Linked DNA regions of Hydrogenispora ethanolica. The protein of the gene in region 1 interacts with the protein of each later gene in a pairwise test. Links are inferred from orthologs where the notes say so. Each region holds a gene or a part of one and is shown on either strand. Other genes may lie near its edges.

Evidence for each region. Proteins that work in one complex are often made in the same cells at the same time.
Region 2: the proteins of ftsZ (region 1) and EDC14_RS20705 interact in binary tests that used the Bacillus subtilis proteins (3 or more experiments, as listed by UniProt). The link is inferred for Hydrogenispora ethanolica from one-to-one orthologs.
Region 3: the proteins of ftsZ (region 1) and EDC14_RS10590 interact in binary tests that used the Bacillus subtilis proteins (3 or more experiments, as listed by UniProt). The link is inferred for Hydrogenispora ethanolica from one-to-one orthologs.

The regions. Positions count from the first base shown.
Region 1 is NZ_SLUN01000015.1:96,300-101,590, reverse strand. The notes cover bases 339-3,185. They hold ftsZ (cell division protein FtsZ), read right to left. Parts: upstream 2,359-3,185; coding sequence 1,318-2,358; downstream 339-1,317. Other genes in these bases: EDC14_RS13390 (cell division protein FtsQ/DivIB), read right to left, coding at 2,655-3,185; EDC14_RS13400 (sigma-E processing peptidase SpoIIGA), read right to left, coding at 339-770. Outside these bases: more of EDC14_RS13400, read right to left, coding at 1-338; more of EDC14_RS13390, read right to left, coding at 3,186-3,410; EDC14_RS13385 (DUF6115 domain-containing protein), read right to left, coding at 3,441-3,941; EDC14_RS13380 (hypothetical protein), read right to left, coding at 4,012-4,338; EDC14_RS13375 (DUF342 domain-containing protein), read right to left, coding at 4,421-5,291. UniProt on the Bacillus subtilis protein: Essential cell division protein that forms a contractile ring structure (Z ring) at the future cell division site. The regulation of the ring assembly controls the timing and the location of cell division.
Region 2 is NZ_SLUN01000033.1:39,000-44,653, forward strand. Bases 1-2,891 are described here. They hold EDC14_RS20705 (cell division protein ZapA), read right to left. Parts: upstream 1,675-2,891; coding sequence 1,327-1,674; downstream 1-1,326. Other genes in these bases: EDC14_RS20695 (DUF421 domain-containing protein), read right to left, coding at 1-385; EDC14_RS20700 (CvpA family protein), read right to left, coding at 442-1,254; EDC14_RS20710 (hypothetical protein), read right to left, coding at 1,704-2,582; pheT (phenylalanine--tRNA ligase subunit beta), read right to left, coding at 2,688-2,891. In the rest of the region: more of pheT, read right to left, coding at 2,892-5,090; pheS (phenylalanine--tRNA ligase subunit alpha), read right to left, coding at 5,173-5,654. UniProt on the Bacillus subtilis protein: Activator of cell division through the inhibition of FtsZ GTPase activity, therefore promoting FtsZ assembly into bundles of protofilaments necessary for the formation of the division Z ring.
Region 3 is NZ_SLUN01000011.1:69,943-75,512, reverse strand. Bases 2,764-5,570 are described here. They hold EDC14_RS10590 (cell division protein SepF), read left to right. Parts: upstream 2,764-3,782; coding sequence 3,783-4,358; downstream 4,359-5,570. Other genes in these bases: EDC14_RS10580 (YlmH family RNA-binding protein), read left to right, coding at 5,181-5,570; proC (pyrroline-5-carboxylate reductase), read left to right, coding at 4,365-5,174; EDC14_RS10595 (YggS family pyridoxal phosphate-dependent enzyme), read left to right, coding at 3,091-3,768; EDC14_RS10600 (PhoH family protein), read left to right, coding at 2,764-3,084. In the rest of the region: peptidoglycan editing factor PgeF, read left to right, coding at 1-490; EDC14_RS10605 (biotin/lipoyl attachment domain-containing protein), read left to right, coding at 779-1,756; more of EDC14_RS10600, read left to right, coding at 1,768-2,763. UniProt on the Bacillus subtilis protein: Cell division protein that is part of the divisome complex and is recruited early to the Z-ring. Probably stimulates Z-ring formation, perhaps through the cross-linking of FtsZ protofilaments. Its function overlaps with FtsA.

The DNA.
Region 1 (5,291 bases):
GGACGGAAACCGACCATCAGCCCATGCTCCTTGCCGAGCGAGTGAAAAGGCAGCAGCCGCACCCGCTCTTCCCAGTACAGCGGGATGGCCAGATCGTCGGCCAACTCGCCGCGCTGCAGGTGATCAACCATTTTGAGGACTTCCGGCGGCAGTAAATCTTTAATGTGGTTAAATTCCACCACGATCACCGGCACCTTCGTCAGCGGGTCATGCAGCCGGTTTCCGGTATCCAACAGGGCGTTCAATTTCAGGTTCTGGCCCTGCCATTGAATTTGAATCGGGAAAAGGCAGATCTGATCCCAGACCTTCCGGTGCACCACCCCCCAGCCGATCTCGCCCAGTATGAAGATGAAGGCCAAATGGAGGCAGAACCGCCACCAGAGCGTGATGGTCCAGTGAAAATAGCGCTGGTTCAGGCTGTCGATGCCCCAGTGGATTCCCGATAATAAAAACGAAAGCAAGTAAAAATAGCCGATAATGGTCAAGAAGCGCCGCAGCGTCAAGGGAAAGAAAGCCGCCGTCACCATCAGCCATGGTATCAGAAACATGAAGATCAAAGGGGAGAGTACCCAATGATAGAGCAAGCCCTCCGAAGCCTGGTTCAACAACAGCATGAACTGGAAGGCTCCGCCGATCGCTCCTCCCAGGAGCAAACGCGGCCAGGCGACGCGCGCGGAACTGATCTGTCCGACCATCCACAACAACGTACCGTCTTGTATCCAGCCGAGGATTGCGCCGCTTATCGGGAGATCAAGATAAACCTTGACCATATCCAAAGTAGATCACCACCCCCCTCTATCATACCGGAGCCCGGTCGGATTTCCTTTCTTGTCAGCGCTTTTTAGACCCGTTAGCAGCCCTGTGATAAAGGGCTTTCGAACCGGAAATCAGCTTGTAGAAAGGTTTAAAAATAACTTGATCATTTGCATTAGGCATCGCTGTGACTCTTCCGGCTTTTCGTCACAGGCTCTTTTCGAAAGTACGCCTCAAAATATAGAGATATGATTCCCCTTCGCCAAATAGAACCGAGAACCATGGAATGACTCCCGAATGCTTCTGCGCCCCGCTTATCGACCCGATCCTAAAAGTATAATTGGCAGGATGGCGCTTCGAGAACGGCGACTCGCAATCTCCAGATTTTTCCCATTTTTTAACGAAAGTCCCTTAAAAATCGGAAAAGCGTTCACCTCATCGGTAACGCTTTTCAAAAAGCACTATGATTGATTGTCCAAACGAAGCAATCGCCTCGTTCGCTTGAATCATGAAACAGCTGACGGAAAACCCGGTCTCGGGCGAAAGAAAGAATACGCTCCCGCGTTATTTTTTGCGCATAAAGACCGGGATATCGGGTTCATCATTGATAATCGACCGTAATTCGAAAACATCGCCGATTCGTTTGGTGCGCCGTTGGTCAAAGCCGGTGGCGATGACCGTTACCCGGATATCCTCACCCAGCGATTCGTCGATGACCGCGCCAAAGATGATGTTGGCCTCGGGATCCGCTTCCTCGGTCACAATATCGGCGGCTTCCTTCACTTCCAACAGCGACAGATTGCTGCTGCCGGTGATGTTCAATAGAATACCGCGGCATCCTTCGATGGAGGTTTCCAACAAAGGGCTCTGAATCGCCGCTTTGGCCGCTTCCACGGCCCGATCGTCCCCTTTCGCCAGACCGATACCCATCAGGGCGGACCCGGCATCGCTCATAATCGTTTTGACGTCCGCGAAATCGACGTTGATCAGTCCGGTAATCGTGATCAGATCGGAGATGCCCTGAACGGCTTGGCGCAGGATATCATCGGCCTTATGGAAAGCATCGACGATGGAAGTTTTTTTATCGACGATCTGCAGCAAACGCTCGTTGGGGATGGTAATCAGGGTGTCGACACTTTCTTTCAATGCATTCAAGCCTTTTTCAGCCTGGGACATCCGGACCCGGCCTTCGAAGGAGAACGGCTTCGTCACTACCCCGACGGTCAGGATATTCATCTCCTTGGCCAGCCTGGCAATGACCGGAGCGGCTCCGGTACCCGTTCCACCGCCCATCCCGGCGGTGATGAATACCATATCCGCGCCCTGCAGTATTCCCATGATCTCATCTTTGCTTTCCAAAGCGGACTTTTCGCCGATCTCAGGATTGGCTCCCGCTCCCAAACCCTTGGTCAACGAATCGCCGACCCGTAGCCGTATATCCGCATTGGAACGATTCAGTGCCTGTCCGTCAGTATTTATCGCGATAAACTCGACGCCTTGAATCTTGGCCTCAATCATTCGATTCACGGCATTCGTTCCGCCACCGCCGACTCCGATAACTTTAATGGATGCAAATTGTTGTTGCGCTACTTCAAATTCGAGCATTCCGATAAGCTCCTCTCTTGCACCGGTCCTATTTTCCAATGGGGAAATTTGGACCAAATATAATAATTCTGCATCAAAACCGATTAACCTCCCAGGAACCAAAATATTTTCGCCTGACTCCTGCGTAAAATGGTCAAAACCAGCCATAACGATTGGCTATATAAGTTGAATTAAATTCCGCTTTGTTTTTATTTACATTCGGCTTTTCGATGCAAACGGCTTTGTTAAAAGTCGTTGCATTAGGAATGCAAATCTTAGTTAAGAAATTTATTTCATCCTATATAGATACGGAAAACTCACGGACCGATGGCTTTTGAATTCCCTGTCAAGATGGTCGGTACATCGGGAATCCGCAGATCGATCTTGATCAGCTCTTGAGTAGCGACATTGCCTAAAATAGCTTTCAGATTAAACAATTTCTTGGTGAGCCGGGTCGCGTTCCCCAGATTAATCTCTACTAATGTGGCATGACCAGGTAACTTCAGATAGAGATGATAATTCTCAAGGTTAATCTCCCTGATCTGCCTGCGTAATCCGGAGTCGGCGGTAGCCAATATTTTCAATCCCTGAATCAGTTTGGCGTCATGGAGCCGCTGTCCGAACTTTACGGTACGCGGGTGAATGCCGCTGAGTAACGGCAAACCGTCAGGAGGGGCCGAAGGCGAATCGATGACGAACCCGCTCTCGCTGATGACGATCGGACGATTCCGATAGTTGGCCCAACACCTTGGGATTCGCTCCGAAATGCTGAGGATCACCTTATCCGGAAAACGCCGGATAATGGTTACCCCTGCGATTCGCGGGTCATTCAGCAAATTGGCCTTGGCCCGGCCGGTATTGGCTTGAAAGATATTCTGACGCGGACTGATGCCCGAACGGAGCAAAACCTCCGTCTCCGCCACATATCGGTTGCCATGGATCTCTATCTTCTTTATCGAAAAAAAATCGGAATTTATTAAGATCAAAATGACCAGCAATAAGAATAATAAGCCAAAAATGCGTTCAAAACTTATCGATTCCCGCTTTTGATCCTGCGCCTCCAACTCGCTCATAGAACAAAACCGCACCACCATCGGTACGGCCTAACTCCTTTTATAGAATTTAAGGGCTAATTCGACCTCACCTTGACCCGTGTTCAATTGCTTGGCAATGTGAGCAACGCTTTCCCCCGCTTGCCAAAGCTGATAAATCCGTTGCCGATAATCACCGGGGAAGTCGCCCGGCTTATCGGCATCAACCCCCGTCACTCCGGTTTGGTCCGGTTGAAGCTCCTCCGCTCGGTCTATTTCCAAAGCAAGCGACGCAGCAGACGGATTCGGAAGAAGCGACTCCATTTCTCCGGATGCTTCGAATGGCTGGGCTGATGTTGAATGCTCTTCCTCCACCGGTTCCAGGGATTCCGGATCGATTCCGGCTACCGTTTCAAATTCTTCAATCATGGCGGCAACTAAATTCTCAAGCTCTTCGACCTGCTTTTTCAAGTGTTTCACGCGTTTTTCCAGAGCCCGTTTCTGCAAGAAGTACCCGCCGACGAAAAAAAGGATATTGGCAAAAAGGATACCGATAAGCTGACTGCTACGCACCGGGATTACCCCCTAAATAAACAAGTGAAATCCATTCGGGCTGTCTTCTTGAAAAACGGCTGGAAAAATATCAAATTTTGATATCAATCAAATGTCCTCGTTCTTGATCAACCGTCTCCTCCGGTTGTTCGAGGGCTACCGACTGGGTTTTATTGTTGAACCGGCGATACCGCCGGCCGTTACTCTTTTGTTTCTCGGGGTTATTCTGCTGAATGGTTTGACCGGCTGCCGATTCATTGCCCTGTTGGACCTGGGCCTTAAATAGCTGGGATTGGCGGAGCATTTCCTTGGCAAACTCATGTTGGTCCACAACAGGCCGACTATTATGGGTCTGCTGAACCTTCTCCAGCTCAAATGTGCGGGGCATAATCGTCTGCAAGTCAACCGGTTTCAGCATTTCGCTCAACCCCCTTTATCCGTTGAACGGATTCGGTCCCGGAATTCAATTTGAGGACCGCAGCATACTTCAAGGCGTGAACTCAGTAGTACGGTAAAGCTTTAATATCCCGGTCCTGGTAGACGAGGGTAGTATAGCGGATCTCTTCCTGGACTCGAAAGGTAGTTCGACCCATCGTGACCACTACGCCAGGATAAATGAATTCGAGGGCTCGGATACGCCCGTTTTGACTGGAACTTTTGATAATCTCCGCTCCAAGCTCCTCTTTCTTATTTTCAGCGTCGGCAATGCGTTTCTTTAGGATCTCGGCGGTATTCATCAGGGATTCCAAAATCTGGCGTTTGTCATCGGGCAAATTGGGAACTTGTTTGAGCATGGCGATGGCCTTGTCCGCTTTGTCGAGACTAATCTGACTCTCGCGCAACATAGCCTCAGTCTCCTGGTATTCCAACTTGATTCGGGGCGGAGTTCCCACCTCAAGCTGTGTTTGGATGCCCAAACGAGATCCCACCACTTTCGCCAGAATCTCCTGGCCGGAACGGACCAGGCCGCCCACGATCTGCCCTTTTCCGCCCTCGACCACTACTTTGAGATCAGCGTTCACTTGAGCGTTCATGATGTATTCATGGACGCTCAAATAACCCCGGCTATTCAAGGTCGCATTATCCAGGAAACGGACTGAACAATCGCCTTCGCAATCCAGCACCGCCTTACCCCTGCCGTAAACACCGCCCCTGATGAAAAGATTGCCGCCGGCTTTGATGGTCGCGGCATCCACGCTTCCATAAATGCAAATCTCGCCTTCCGCCTCGACGCGCATGCCGATTTCCACATTGCCGAAGATGACCACGTTTCCGGCGAATTCGATGTTGCCGGTTTCAATATTCACATCGCTTTTGATAACTTGAACCGGATAAACGCCGATTCGGCCGTTGGAAAGTACCGGTTCGCCG
Region 2 (5,654 bases), on another replicon or contig:
CTCCCTCTTTACGCAATTCCTGATAGAGATCGGCCTTGGAAATATGTTCTTTGGCCAGATTCGCTTCGAGTAACTCACCGTTTTTCACCAGCACGGTCGGTTTTCCTTCCAACAATCCGGCAAAAAATCGGGAACGGAAGGAAAGCATCGAGAAGAGCCATTCCAATCCCCCCAACATCGCCAGGATGAGTACGCCCCGTTCGAAAGGAACGCGCTGTTCCAGGCCGACCACCACAATGACATCCCCGATTCCGGCCATAATGACCAGATCGAACAGGCTCAGGGTCCCAAGGGCACGTTTGCCCATCCAACGGACCACCGCGAGCGCAATAATATAGATTGCCACCGGCTTAAGCAAAAAACGAAGTAAAAACAACCAGTCCATCCCATCGCCTCGGCGTTAGTATGGACCGGTTGGCAAAAGCCGATTCTCGCTTTCTACTACTGGGTCCGCCCACAAACAGGGCATTTTCCCTTGACGGTCGTCGGTTCGGGATTGGGCCAGACTTTGCAGTCAACAACTCCCAGGCTGCCGAAGCGTTCGTATGGGCAGGTCCCGTTAATCATATGATAGCCTTCGAACGTAAGACAGCCGTCGCTGACTCGGTGACAGTTGGGGCAGTATGTTTGGGGGTAAGAAGATAATCCGGCCCGAACCAAGCCGCGATATTCTACTTTGTGGCCGCAGGCGATACAAATGGCACCCGCTAGCTCTCGACCGTTTAATTTCCGCAATTGCAAGCCTTCGGGCGATACAACCAACCTGGGCATGTCCTGAGGTAAAGAGTTGTCCTGAACCACATAGAACAATGGAGCCAGCCGCAAAAGATCATTGGCAAAACTGGATGTTTCGACCGGACTGTGAAGCAGGTCCCAAGGCAAGGCCATCAAGCATAAAAGGACAATAATCAAAATGACCGCCGCCTTAAAACCGCCGAAAAGGGCGCCGACGCCACTATCGATCAACGTTATGGGCTCATTTTTCTGGACTGCCCGCCAGTGTTTGCCGATAAAGCTCACCGCACCGCCGATCGCGACCACTAGCAGAATAAAACCGATAATCTGGCAGAGTGCTGCCGAAAAATGCAGGATGCTTTCAAGATAATTCCCAATCGTGGCATAGAAATAAAAAGCCAGAACCAAGGCCAGTACGCCGCCTAATAGATCGAATAGTTGCTGGACAAATCCCTTTCGATAACCTTGAAATATAAAAAAAGCAAAAACTCCGCCAATCAACCAGTCGACCCAGGTCACGAGATGACCTCCTTCCCCAGCGCCATCACATAGACGATACGCCGGTGCTCTAAGGCATTCCTAAAAAAAGTCTTACTCAGCCTCCGCCAGCAAGCGATCGAGATACTGATATTCTTGACGCAATTTATGGATTTCATCCGCCACTTTCAAGGCAGCCAACACAGCAATTTGGGATTTGTTCAATTTCGGATTATTACTGGCGATACTCTTAAAAATATCATCAAGATACGAAGCGATTGTATCGACGTATTCGCGGTTATCATTGCCGCGAATCAAGTATTCTTCGCCCATTAACCTGACGATATACTGTTTATTTTCTGACTCATCATTCTTCCGTTCGAGCATTGCCACACCCCGGAGAAAAATTTGCTGCGTGAAATGAATGAGAACGATGCCCATCCAGTTCAGATAATTGGCCATCCATTAAAAAACTCCTTCATTTGAAGGAGTCAAACTTCAACAACGATTCCAAAAAGGTACGGCAGACAGAGGATGAATCCGCTAAACAATAGATAGCAAAAGAGAGTCGTGACTGAGATCACCGGCCGTTTGGCATCCGAAAGATAATTCCTGATCTGAAAAAGATACTGAATCCAAGGTATCCTTTCCGGAAAATCGAGGTCGGCTTGCCATTCCTGCCAGCTGAGATAGGTCGCTATCTCTTGATCTAACTGGAAAAGGTCTTGATCGACCCACCCTCGGGCTTTTTCGTAAACGATCCAAAACAAGCCGGTTGCTATTCCGAGTAAAGGAACGAGCAAGAGATAACTGTAAAGGAGCGAATCGACTACGAAGAAACTGACCAAATAATAATAGACCAAGCCCAAAAGAACAGTCAAGAGAAAACCGGTTTGAAGCGTTTCGCTCCAGAAACGTTGCCATAGGTTTGCAAACATCGTGGGAGCCACCCGGGGATGATTCTGCCAATGATGCCAAGTCAAATAAAAAGTCTCTGCGAGCGAACTCAAAAAATAACCCCAGATGAATGAGTCTGCGATGACATAAAGGTAAAAGGTCCACGCAACTTTTCCATTCACCAACATAAACTTAGCGGCTTGAGCGCCGAACATCAGAAAAAAGCCGCTAAAAATTATCCATCCCCGTCCTCGGGACGGCCGATAGTGCGGAAAGAATAAATACCTCCCGAGGAAGACCAACGCCACCAGCAAAACTTTGCTTTCCAGGAATGCTTTTAACTCCGATGCTTGCTGAATCTGTTCCACTTTACACAATCCGATGGAGACCAAGATCCAGATAATCGCAATTCCAATATAAAAAGCAGCCCCATAAATGACCTGGTTTTCAATTCGTTCCCAAATTCTGCCCATAAAAAAAACACCCCCCTGGCCCATTGTTGATACAATGTATGTTCGGGCGAGGAGGGTTTAGAACATCTTTCAATCTTACGGATTAGTGCCGCATTGTAAAACTGGCTAAGCCCGCACCATGGCTCCGTATGCCTGATTCAACGCCGTCAGCAGCTCGGTTTGGAGTTGATTGACCTCCACATCCGTCAGCGTCCGTTCCTTGGAGCGATATACTAATTTAAAGGCCAAACTCCGCATTCCTTCCGGAACTTGCTCTCCTTGATAGACATCGAAAAGTTCGACCCGTTCCACCAGATGTTTGGTGATCGTTTCGATCTTCGCGGCCACTTCCGCGGCAGGAACAGCTTTCGGGAGAACCAATGCCAGGTCCCGTTCCAAAGCCGGGAACTTTGGTAGCGCTTCGAAAACAATCTCGCTCTCCCGCAACGGAGCCAATAAAGATAGATCCAGCTCCATGACAAAGGCTTTTTTGGTGAGACCGTATTCGGCGGCAACATCCGGATGAACTTGACCGAACCAGCCGACGGACGTTCCTTTCACGAGAATCTCCGCCGCCTGACCGGGATGCAGAAAAGGTTGGGCCGAACGCTCCAGTGTAATCTGGGGTAAATGCAACCTGGCGAACAACGCTTCCAAGATCCCTTTCAAATCGTAAAAATCGACTTCCGCCCGGGACTGGTTCCAGCCATTCTCCCGCAACTGACCCATCAGACCAACGCTGAGATGGAGCGGTTCCTCCGGCAAGATTTCTCCGGATTTCGGCCGATAGATTCGGGCAAGTTCAAAGAAGGCCAAATTGGACTGGCGGCGTTTGGCGTTGAATGCCATGCATTCCAGCATGCTATGAATGAGGTTGGTTCGCATCGCCGCTTGCTCTTCGCTCAAGGGCACCAATAGATCCACGGTCCGAGACAAGGGATCGTTCCCCGGAAGTTGTAAACGCTCGGAAACGTTTTTCGCATATAAACTATATGTTTTAATCTCCGATAACCCGATTCCCTGCAAACAGGAACGGCATTCGACCTCAAACCGTTGCAAAGGGGTAAGGCCCCCCGGTTGGCGACTCTCCGGAATTGTGGCCGGAATAAGATCGTAACCGTAAAGTCGGGCTACTTCTTCCGCCAAATCCGCAGTGAATGACACATCCGGCCGATAAGTCGGCACCGTGACTTCAAATTGCCCGGCTTGAGGTTCTAGCACCGAAAAACGGACCCGCTCCAGATAATTGCGGATCTCTGCCGGACTCAACGCAGTGCCGAGCCACTGGTTGATCGCCTTGGCCGAGGTATGGATGGTCACAGGTTCGATGGATTGCGGATATTGATCGATATATCCTTTGGCCACGGTCCCGGCTCCCAGCAATTCAATGAGGTGCATGGCCCGATTCATCGCGGTTAAGGTGCCATTGGGATCGATTCCCCGTTCAAAACGGAAGGAAGATTCGGTCTTCATCCCCAACTTGCTTGCGGTCTTCCGAATGCTGCGCGGTGCGAAATACGCCGCCTCAAACAAAATATTCACCGTATCACTCCGGACTTCACTGCTTGCGCCGCCCATGACTCCAGCCACGCAGAGCGGTCCCCGGGGATCGGCGATCAACAATTCTCCGGCCTCAAGCTGCCGCTCCACATCATCCAGTGTCAGCAGTTTTTCACCATCCAGCGCTCGCCGAACAATGATGGCGTGTTCGGCGATGCGATCGTAATCAAAAGCATGCAAGGGTTGGTTGTATTCCAACATAATATAATTGGTGATGTCCACCACGTTATTGATCGGGCGCACTCCGGCGGCCTGCAACCGGCGCTGCATCCACTGCGGCGAAGGTTCGATCTTGACTCCGGTCACGATCCGCCCGATATACCGCGGACAAAGGTCGGGATCGCGGATCTCGATGGAAAGCCTGCCCTCTACCGGCGTGCCTTCTTCTTTCACCGTCGTAGAGCTGGGGACCATTTCACCCCCCAGAACCGCCGCAACTTCCCGGGCCACGCCGATCATTCCCAAGCAGTCCGAGCGGTTGGCGGTCAACTCCAATACCAGAATCTGGTCGGTTGCGCCCAATGCCTCCGCTACCGGAGTGCCGGGGACAAATCCGCTCTCAAAAACCCAGATTCCCGACGATTCTTTCTCCAATCCCAACTCAGCGCCGGAGCAGAGCATCCCCTGGGAGAGCACTCCCTTAAAGTTGACTTCAGTGATCTCTTTCCCATCCGGCAAGGTGGCGCCCGGCAAGGCCAATGGCACCAAATCCCCGGTTTTCAAGTTTTTCGCGGCGGTAATCACTTGCTGTTGGCCCTGATCGGTCGCAACCTTTACGATCAATAGATTATCGGCTTGCTCGTGCTTTGATAATTGAACCACTTGGGCCACAATCATATCGCGGTACTGTTCAGCCTGGTCTTCAATAGCCTCCACCGCAATCCCGGACATCGTTAATTTCTCGGCCAATTCAGCCGCATTCAACTGGAAGGATACATATTCCCGCAGCCATTCTAATGAAACACGCATAACTTGTCTTCCTCCATCCTCTGTTATGAAGTCCCAAGTCCGTTTGCTTTTTTGAGAACCCTGAATCAACGAAAACCCAATTTTAGAATTGTGCTAAAAAGCGCAGATCGTTCTCATAAAAGACGCGGATATCACGAATATCGTATTTTAACATCGCGATCCGTTCAGCTCCCATGCCGAAGGCAAACCCGGTGAATCGTTCCGGATCATATTGGGACATTTTGAGGACCAGTGGATGAACCGAGCCCGCTCCCATGATCTCCAACCAGCCGGTCCCTTTGCATACCCGGCAACCCTTGCCGCCGCAACCACAGGAAACGTCGACCTCGGCGCTGGGTTCGGTGAACGGGAAATAACTGGGACGAAAACGAACCTTACGGTCGCTTCCAAACATCCGTTGCGCAAAGACTTCCAGAGTCCCTTTTAGATCGCCGAAGGTAATGCCTTCATCCACGACCATCCCTTCAATCTGGGTGAACATCGGCGAATGGGTGGCGTCCAATGCGTCGCGACGGTAGACCCGTCCGGGAGCGATCACCCGGAACGGGTTGGGATATTGCTGTT
Region 3 (5,570 bases), on another replicon or contig:
ACTGGTAACCCGGGAACCTGGACTGCTGCTGGCGATCTTTTCCGCCGATTGTTATCCGGTTTTTTTATATGATCCCAAAACTCCAGCGGTCGGACTGGTTCACGCCGGATGGCGCGGCACCTTGGCGGGGATCGCCCGCAATGCCGTCATCGCCATGGAACGGGCCTTTGGTACCGTACCGGGCGATTGCCGGGCCGTTCTGGGGCCAGCGATTTGTGACCGTTGCTTTATCGTCGGTTCCGAGGTCGCCGATACTTTTGCGATGGAACACGCTGACGCGGTGCGAGCGGAGAACGGACAATACCGGGTTGATTTGGCGGAAGTCAATTCCCGTTTTTTGGAAGAGGCGGGAATCGACCGGCAACGGATCGAAAGGCCGGAATTCTGTACGGTTTGCCATTCGGACCGGTTTTTTTCATTTCGTGCCGAATCAGGAAGCGGCGGCCGGTTGATGAGCGTCATCGGTCTAAAACCGGTCGAGTCGGCGTGAACCGCCGGGAGAACCGCAGCCAACCGGGACGGCGTTCGCAAAAAGTAATGCGAAAATGAGGAACGAACTTTGGCGAAGTCGGAATATGCTGACACTAAAAAGATCTTGACCCATCAGCGGTTTCGGCGCCGATCACCGATTCCCGGAATGCTCAAGGTCATTGTCAGAATAATATTAATTATTCTTCTGTTTGAAGTGGTCCGCAATGTTGTGAGCGGTATGATAACACATCCGGTGGTCGCGCGGTGGGGAACGATTGAAAAGGGCTTTTGGACTGAGGCGCTTTTTTTGCGTAACGAGACGATCTACACCGCCCCCGCGGCCGGCAAGCTGACCGTGACCGGCGTCAGCGGGACGATGGTTCCCGAAGGAGAGGTCATCGCCACGCTCGACAATGGGCGGGAAGGCTCGGTTCCCAAACACGCCCTTCAATCCGTTGCGCAATACAAAACGCTAAAACGGGAACTGGAAGTGTTGACCCAAGATCTGAACCGGGTGGCCCGGGAGCTCAAAGACAAACAGACTATCCTGAGCAAGCTCATTCAGCGGAATCAGAACGCATTCGCGATTAAAGAAGATTTAAACAATCTGGAGCAGGAAAAAGAGCGGATTTTACGAAATATCAATCAAACCGATCAAGCAATCCAAAATTTAAATTCGCAGGCCATGGACCAGAATAATGATTCGGTCATTACCGCCGTGAAGCCGGGTTATCTGTTTTATCAGTACGACGATTGGGAGAACCAACTGACTCCCAAAGACTTCCCGCGGATCACGGAAGAGGATCTTAAACGAAACTTTCGCCTGCATCGCGCGGCGCTTAACGTTGAAAGCGGAACATTTGTCGCCAAGATTGTCGATCCCTTCAACCAGCGGATCGTGGTGCGAGTGAATGCGCAAGAGGTTGGGAATCCAACTCCGCGAACGGTCTGGAGGATTAAGATGGGGGAAGTGCAGACCAAAGCGGTAATCTCCGAAGTCGCCCCGCCGCAACCTGGCGGCAAAGATGTACTGGTGGCGCTGGAAGACCCGGGCATCGGTCAGAGCATCTTGCCGGAGAGACGCTGCAGGATCTTCCTGGTATACCGCCGCAACTCGGGAATTGTTGTCCCCGTGCAAGCGTTAAATAAAAAAAAGGGGGTTACCTTCGTTAAATTAATGAAAGGAGACGGCTATCAAGAAAAAACGGTTCGGGTAATTGAAAACGATGGCGAACGGGCCATTATCGAAGGGATCCAATTTGGAGACACCATCATTTCACGATAGGAGGCCATCCCTTGAAAAAAATATTCGTCTTGGATACCAGCATTCTACTGCATGATCCTCAGGCTTTCAATGCGTTTCAAGACAATGATATCGTGATACCGCTCGCCGTGGTCGAGGAGATTGACGGCCAAAAAAAACGCCAGGATGAAGTCGGACGGAACGCCCGACGCGTTTCCGCCTTTTTGGATAGATTGCGAGAGAATGGGCATTTAGACACGGGAGTCCCGTTGGGTGAAGGACGGGGCACAATCCGGGTGGAGCTTAACCACCAGTTGATCGAAATGCTCCCGCCGGCGTTGGATCGGACCAAAACCGATAATCGAATCATCGCCGTGGCTCTGGCTTTGAAACAGAGTTCCGAAAATCCAGTCGTTTTAATTTCCAAAGATATCAATATGCGGATTAAAGCGGATGCCGTCGGCATCGCGGCCGCCGATTACGAAACGGATAAGATCGAGATTGAGGATGTTTATACCGGTATCCGTTCTTTGAAAGTGCCGCCGGAACAGATTGACCGGTTTTATGCCGGTGGAGAATTAACTTTGGAGATTGAAGGAATCTACCCGAATCAAATGATTATTTTGGAGGATTCGTTCGGCTCTTCCAAATCGGCCCTCGCCCGCCATCTGAGCGGCGGCCGGATGGTTCCGCTCCGTTTCGGCCAGCAAGAGACCTTTGGCTTGAAGGCCCGGAACAAGGAGCAAAAATATGCTTTGGAATTGTTGCTCGATGACGAAGTCCGTTTGGTTACTTTGATTGGAAGGGCGGGCACGGGGAAAACGCTGCTTGCTTTGGCCGCCGGCCTGCAAAAAGTCGTTGAGGAGTCCAAATACCGGCGTTTGGCCGTTTCCAGGCCGGTCATTCCCATGGGAAGCGACCTCGGATTTTTGCCGGGCGACGTGAATGAGAAACTACGGCCGTGGATGCAGCCGATCTATGATAATTTGGAATTCTTATTCAACAATCGGGATCGGAATGAAAAAATTGATCAACTTGTGAACAGCATGAAGGATTTGAATCTTTTGGAGATGGAGGCGCTCACCTATATCCGGGGCAGGAGCATTCCCAACCAGTTCTTGCTGGTGGATGAAGCGCAAAATCTGTCTCCCCATGAGATCCGGACCGTTATCACCCGGGTCGGCGAAGGCACCAAGATCGTTCTGACCGGGGATCCCTATCAGATTGACCATCCGTATCTGGACTCGAACAGCAATGGCCTGACATTTGTGGTTGAACGGTTCAAAAACGAAAAGATTGCCGGACACATCACGCTGACCAAGGGAGAACGTTCCGACTTGGCCGAGCTGGGTGCAAAATTATTGGGGTGATACCAAATGTCGATCGCGGATAACTGGCTCGCTGTAAAGCAACGGGTTGCCGAGAGCGCGGCCCGGGCTGGTCGCGATCCTTCGACCGTGACCATTATTGCGGTGACCAAGTATGTGACCGCCGAACAAATGAATGAGGCGCTACGGGCCGGAGTAACCGATGTGGGAGAAAACCGAGTGCAGGATGCACTCGGAAAATTCCCGGCGCTTGAAGGAAAAGTGGTCAAGCATTTAATCGGTTCATTGCAGACCAATAAGGTGAAACCGGTCATCACGGAGTTTGATCTGATCCATTCGGTGGATCGTAGCGAGTTAGTGGCGGAGTTGCAGAAACAAGCCGCAAAACTCCAACGAAAGGTCAGCTTTTTAATTCAGTTGAATATTTCCGGAGAAATTACAAAGCATGGTTTGCCGCCCCAAGGACTCCCCGAACTGCTGCAGCGGATCCAAGACTGTCCGAATTTAATTCCTTGCGGTTTGATGACCATGGCGCCTTTCTCGGATAACCCGGAGACGGCGCGTCCGGTCTTTCGGGAGTTGACTGATATTTATAAAGAAGCTGCTGTCCGGTATCATCTCGGCGAAACTTGGCGTTATCTTTCCATGGGGATGAGTCAGGATTTTGAAGTAGCGGTGGAAGAGGGAGCAAATTTTATAAGGGTTGGAACCGCGATTTTTAAGTAGTGAGGTGTAGATCCATGGCAAAATGGGATCAAGAAGAGGACAAGTACAACCCACATACCAAGAAAGGTCTTTTCGAAAAGTTTTTGAATACGTTTGGATTTGAGGCTGAAGATATCGTTGAGGAACCCGAGACAGCCGCCACGGTCGAGCCGCGGCCGGTACGCCGCGATTCCCGGGAACGCGGCAAGTTGGTTTCTCTCAACAATCCCAGCAGTAATAACGCCAACAACAGCAATAATAATTCTGCCGGAACCCAGGCTAAACCGGTCCGGTTGGTGATCGTCGAACCTACTTCATTTGAAGAAGTTCAAGCGCTGGTTGACCATTTAAAGAATAAGCGGGCGGTCATTATCAATCTGGAGGAGACTGAAAAAGTCTTGGCGCGGCGTATCGCCGATTTTATGGGTGGAGCAATTTATGCCTTGGAAGGAACCATGCAACGCGTCAGCGGTTCAATTTTTCTTTTTTCGCCGCAGCATATTGAGGTATCCGTTCCTCCGAAATCGGAGTGGCGCGACAAAGAAAAGGATTGGCCGGCTGGACCCGGCGGTGGAGCGGGGACTACTTACCGTAACGATCGGGAAAGGTAGATGGTTATGTTTAAATTAGGTGTGATTGGCGGCGGGGCGATGGGAGCGGCCCTGATCGGCGGCGTAATCCGGAATGGTTTGATTAGCGCCGATAAAATCGGTCTGGTGGAGGTTGACCAACCGCGAGGCCAGGCTCTGCAAAGCAATTTAGGGATTCAACTGTTCTCTTCGGTGGCAAGTATGGCTGCGGAATGCCAGACCATTATCTTGGCGATCAAACCGATTCAACTTTTTGCGATCTTGACGGAATTAGGTACACAGCTCTGCGAGAAGCACCTGGTTATCTCCATCGCTGCCGGAGTGCCCCTGGCTGCGATGGAGAATTCGTTGCCTCAAGCCCGTATTGTGCGAGTGATGCCAAATACTCCGGCCCGGATCGGCAAAGGGGTTTCCGCCTATTGTCTTGGCCAGAGAGCATCCGGAACTGATGCGGAGAAGGTCGAAGCGATTTTTGGCTGTGTCGGTAAAGTGCTGCGTGTTTCGGAGGACAAATTGGATGCGGTGACTGCGGTCAGTGGCAGCGGTCCGGCGTATGTTTACTATTTTATCGATGCGTTGATTAATGCCGGTGTTTATCTGGGTTTACCCCGAAAAGACGCTGCGGTATTAGCCACCGAGACGGTGTTGGGGGCGGCTGAATTATTAAAAAATAGTGGGGAGCATCCTCGCCAGTTAATGAATGAAGTGACTTCCCCGGGAGGAACGACTGCGGCTGCTCTTTTTGAATTCGAGAAGGCCGGATTCGCAGGACTCGTTATGCAAGCGGCGATCGCCGCGGCGGAACGCTCCAGGGAGATCGGTAAAGGCATACGGTGAGCAATGGTGGATCCTACAAACGAAGAAAAACTGTTATTGACTCAGATTACGGAGTTGGCGGAGCGTAGCCTCCATGAACAGCAACCTTTGTGGACGGATTTTTTGGATCCGTCCCAACTGGAACAGGTTAAAGCTGTTCTGGCTTGGAATAACGGAGTCCGGTTTCGGGTTTTTGGCGGTTATTCCAAAGCGGAGCGGCAACGGTTGGTCGTTTACCCCGATTATTATATCGCGGAAGCGATCGAACCGGCGCTGGGCTATTTGCAAATTGTATCGAATAGCCCGGAGGAACTGACGCACCGTGATTTCCTGGGTTCTATATTGGCGCTGGGTCTTAAGCGAGAGAAGATTGGGGATTTGCTGGTGACCGGATCCGTTTGTCAAGTTATTTTGGTT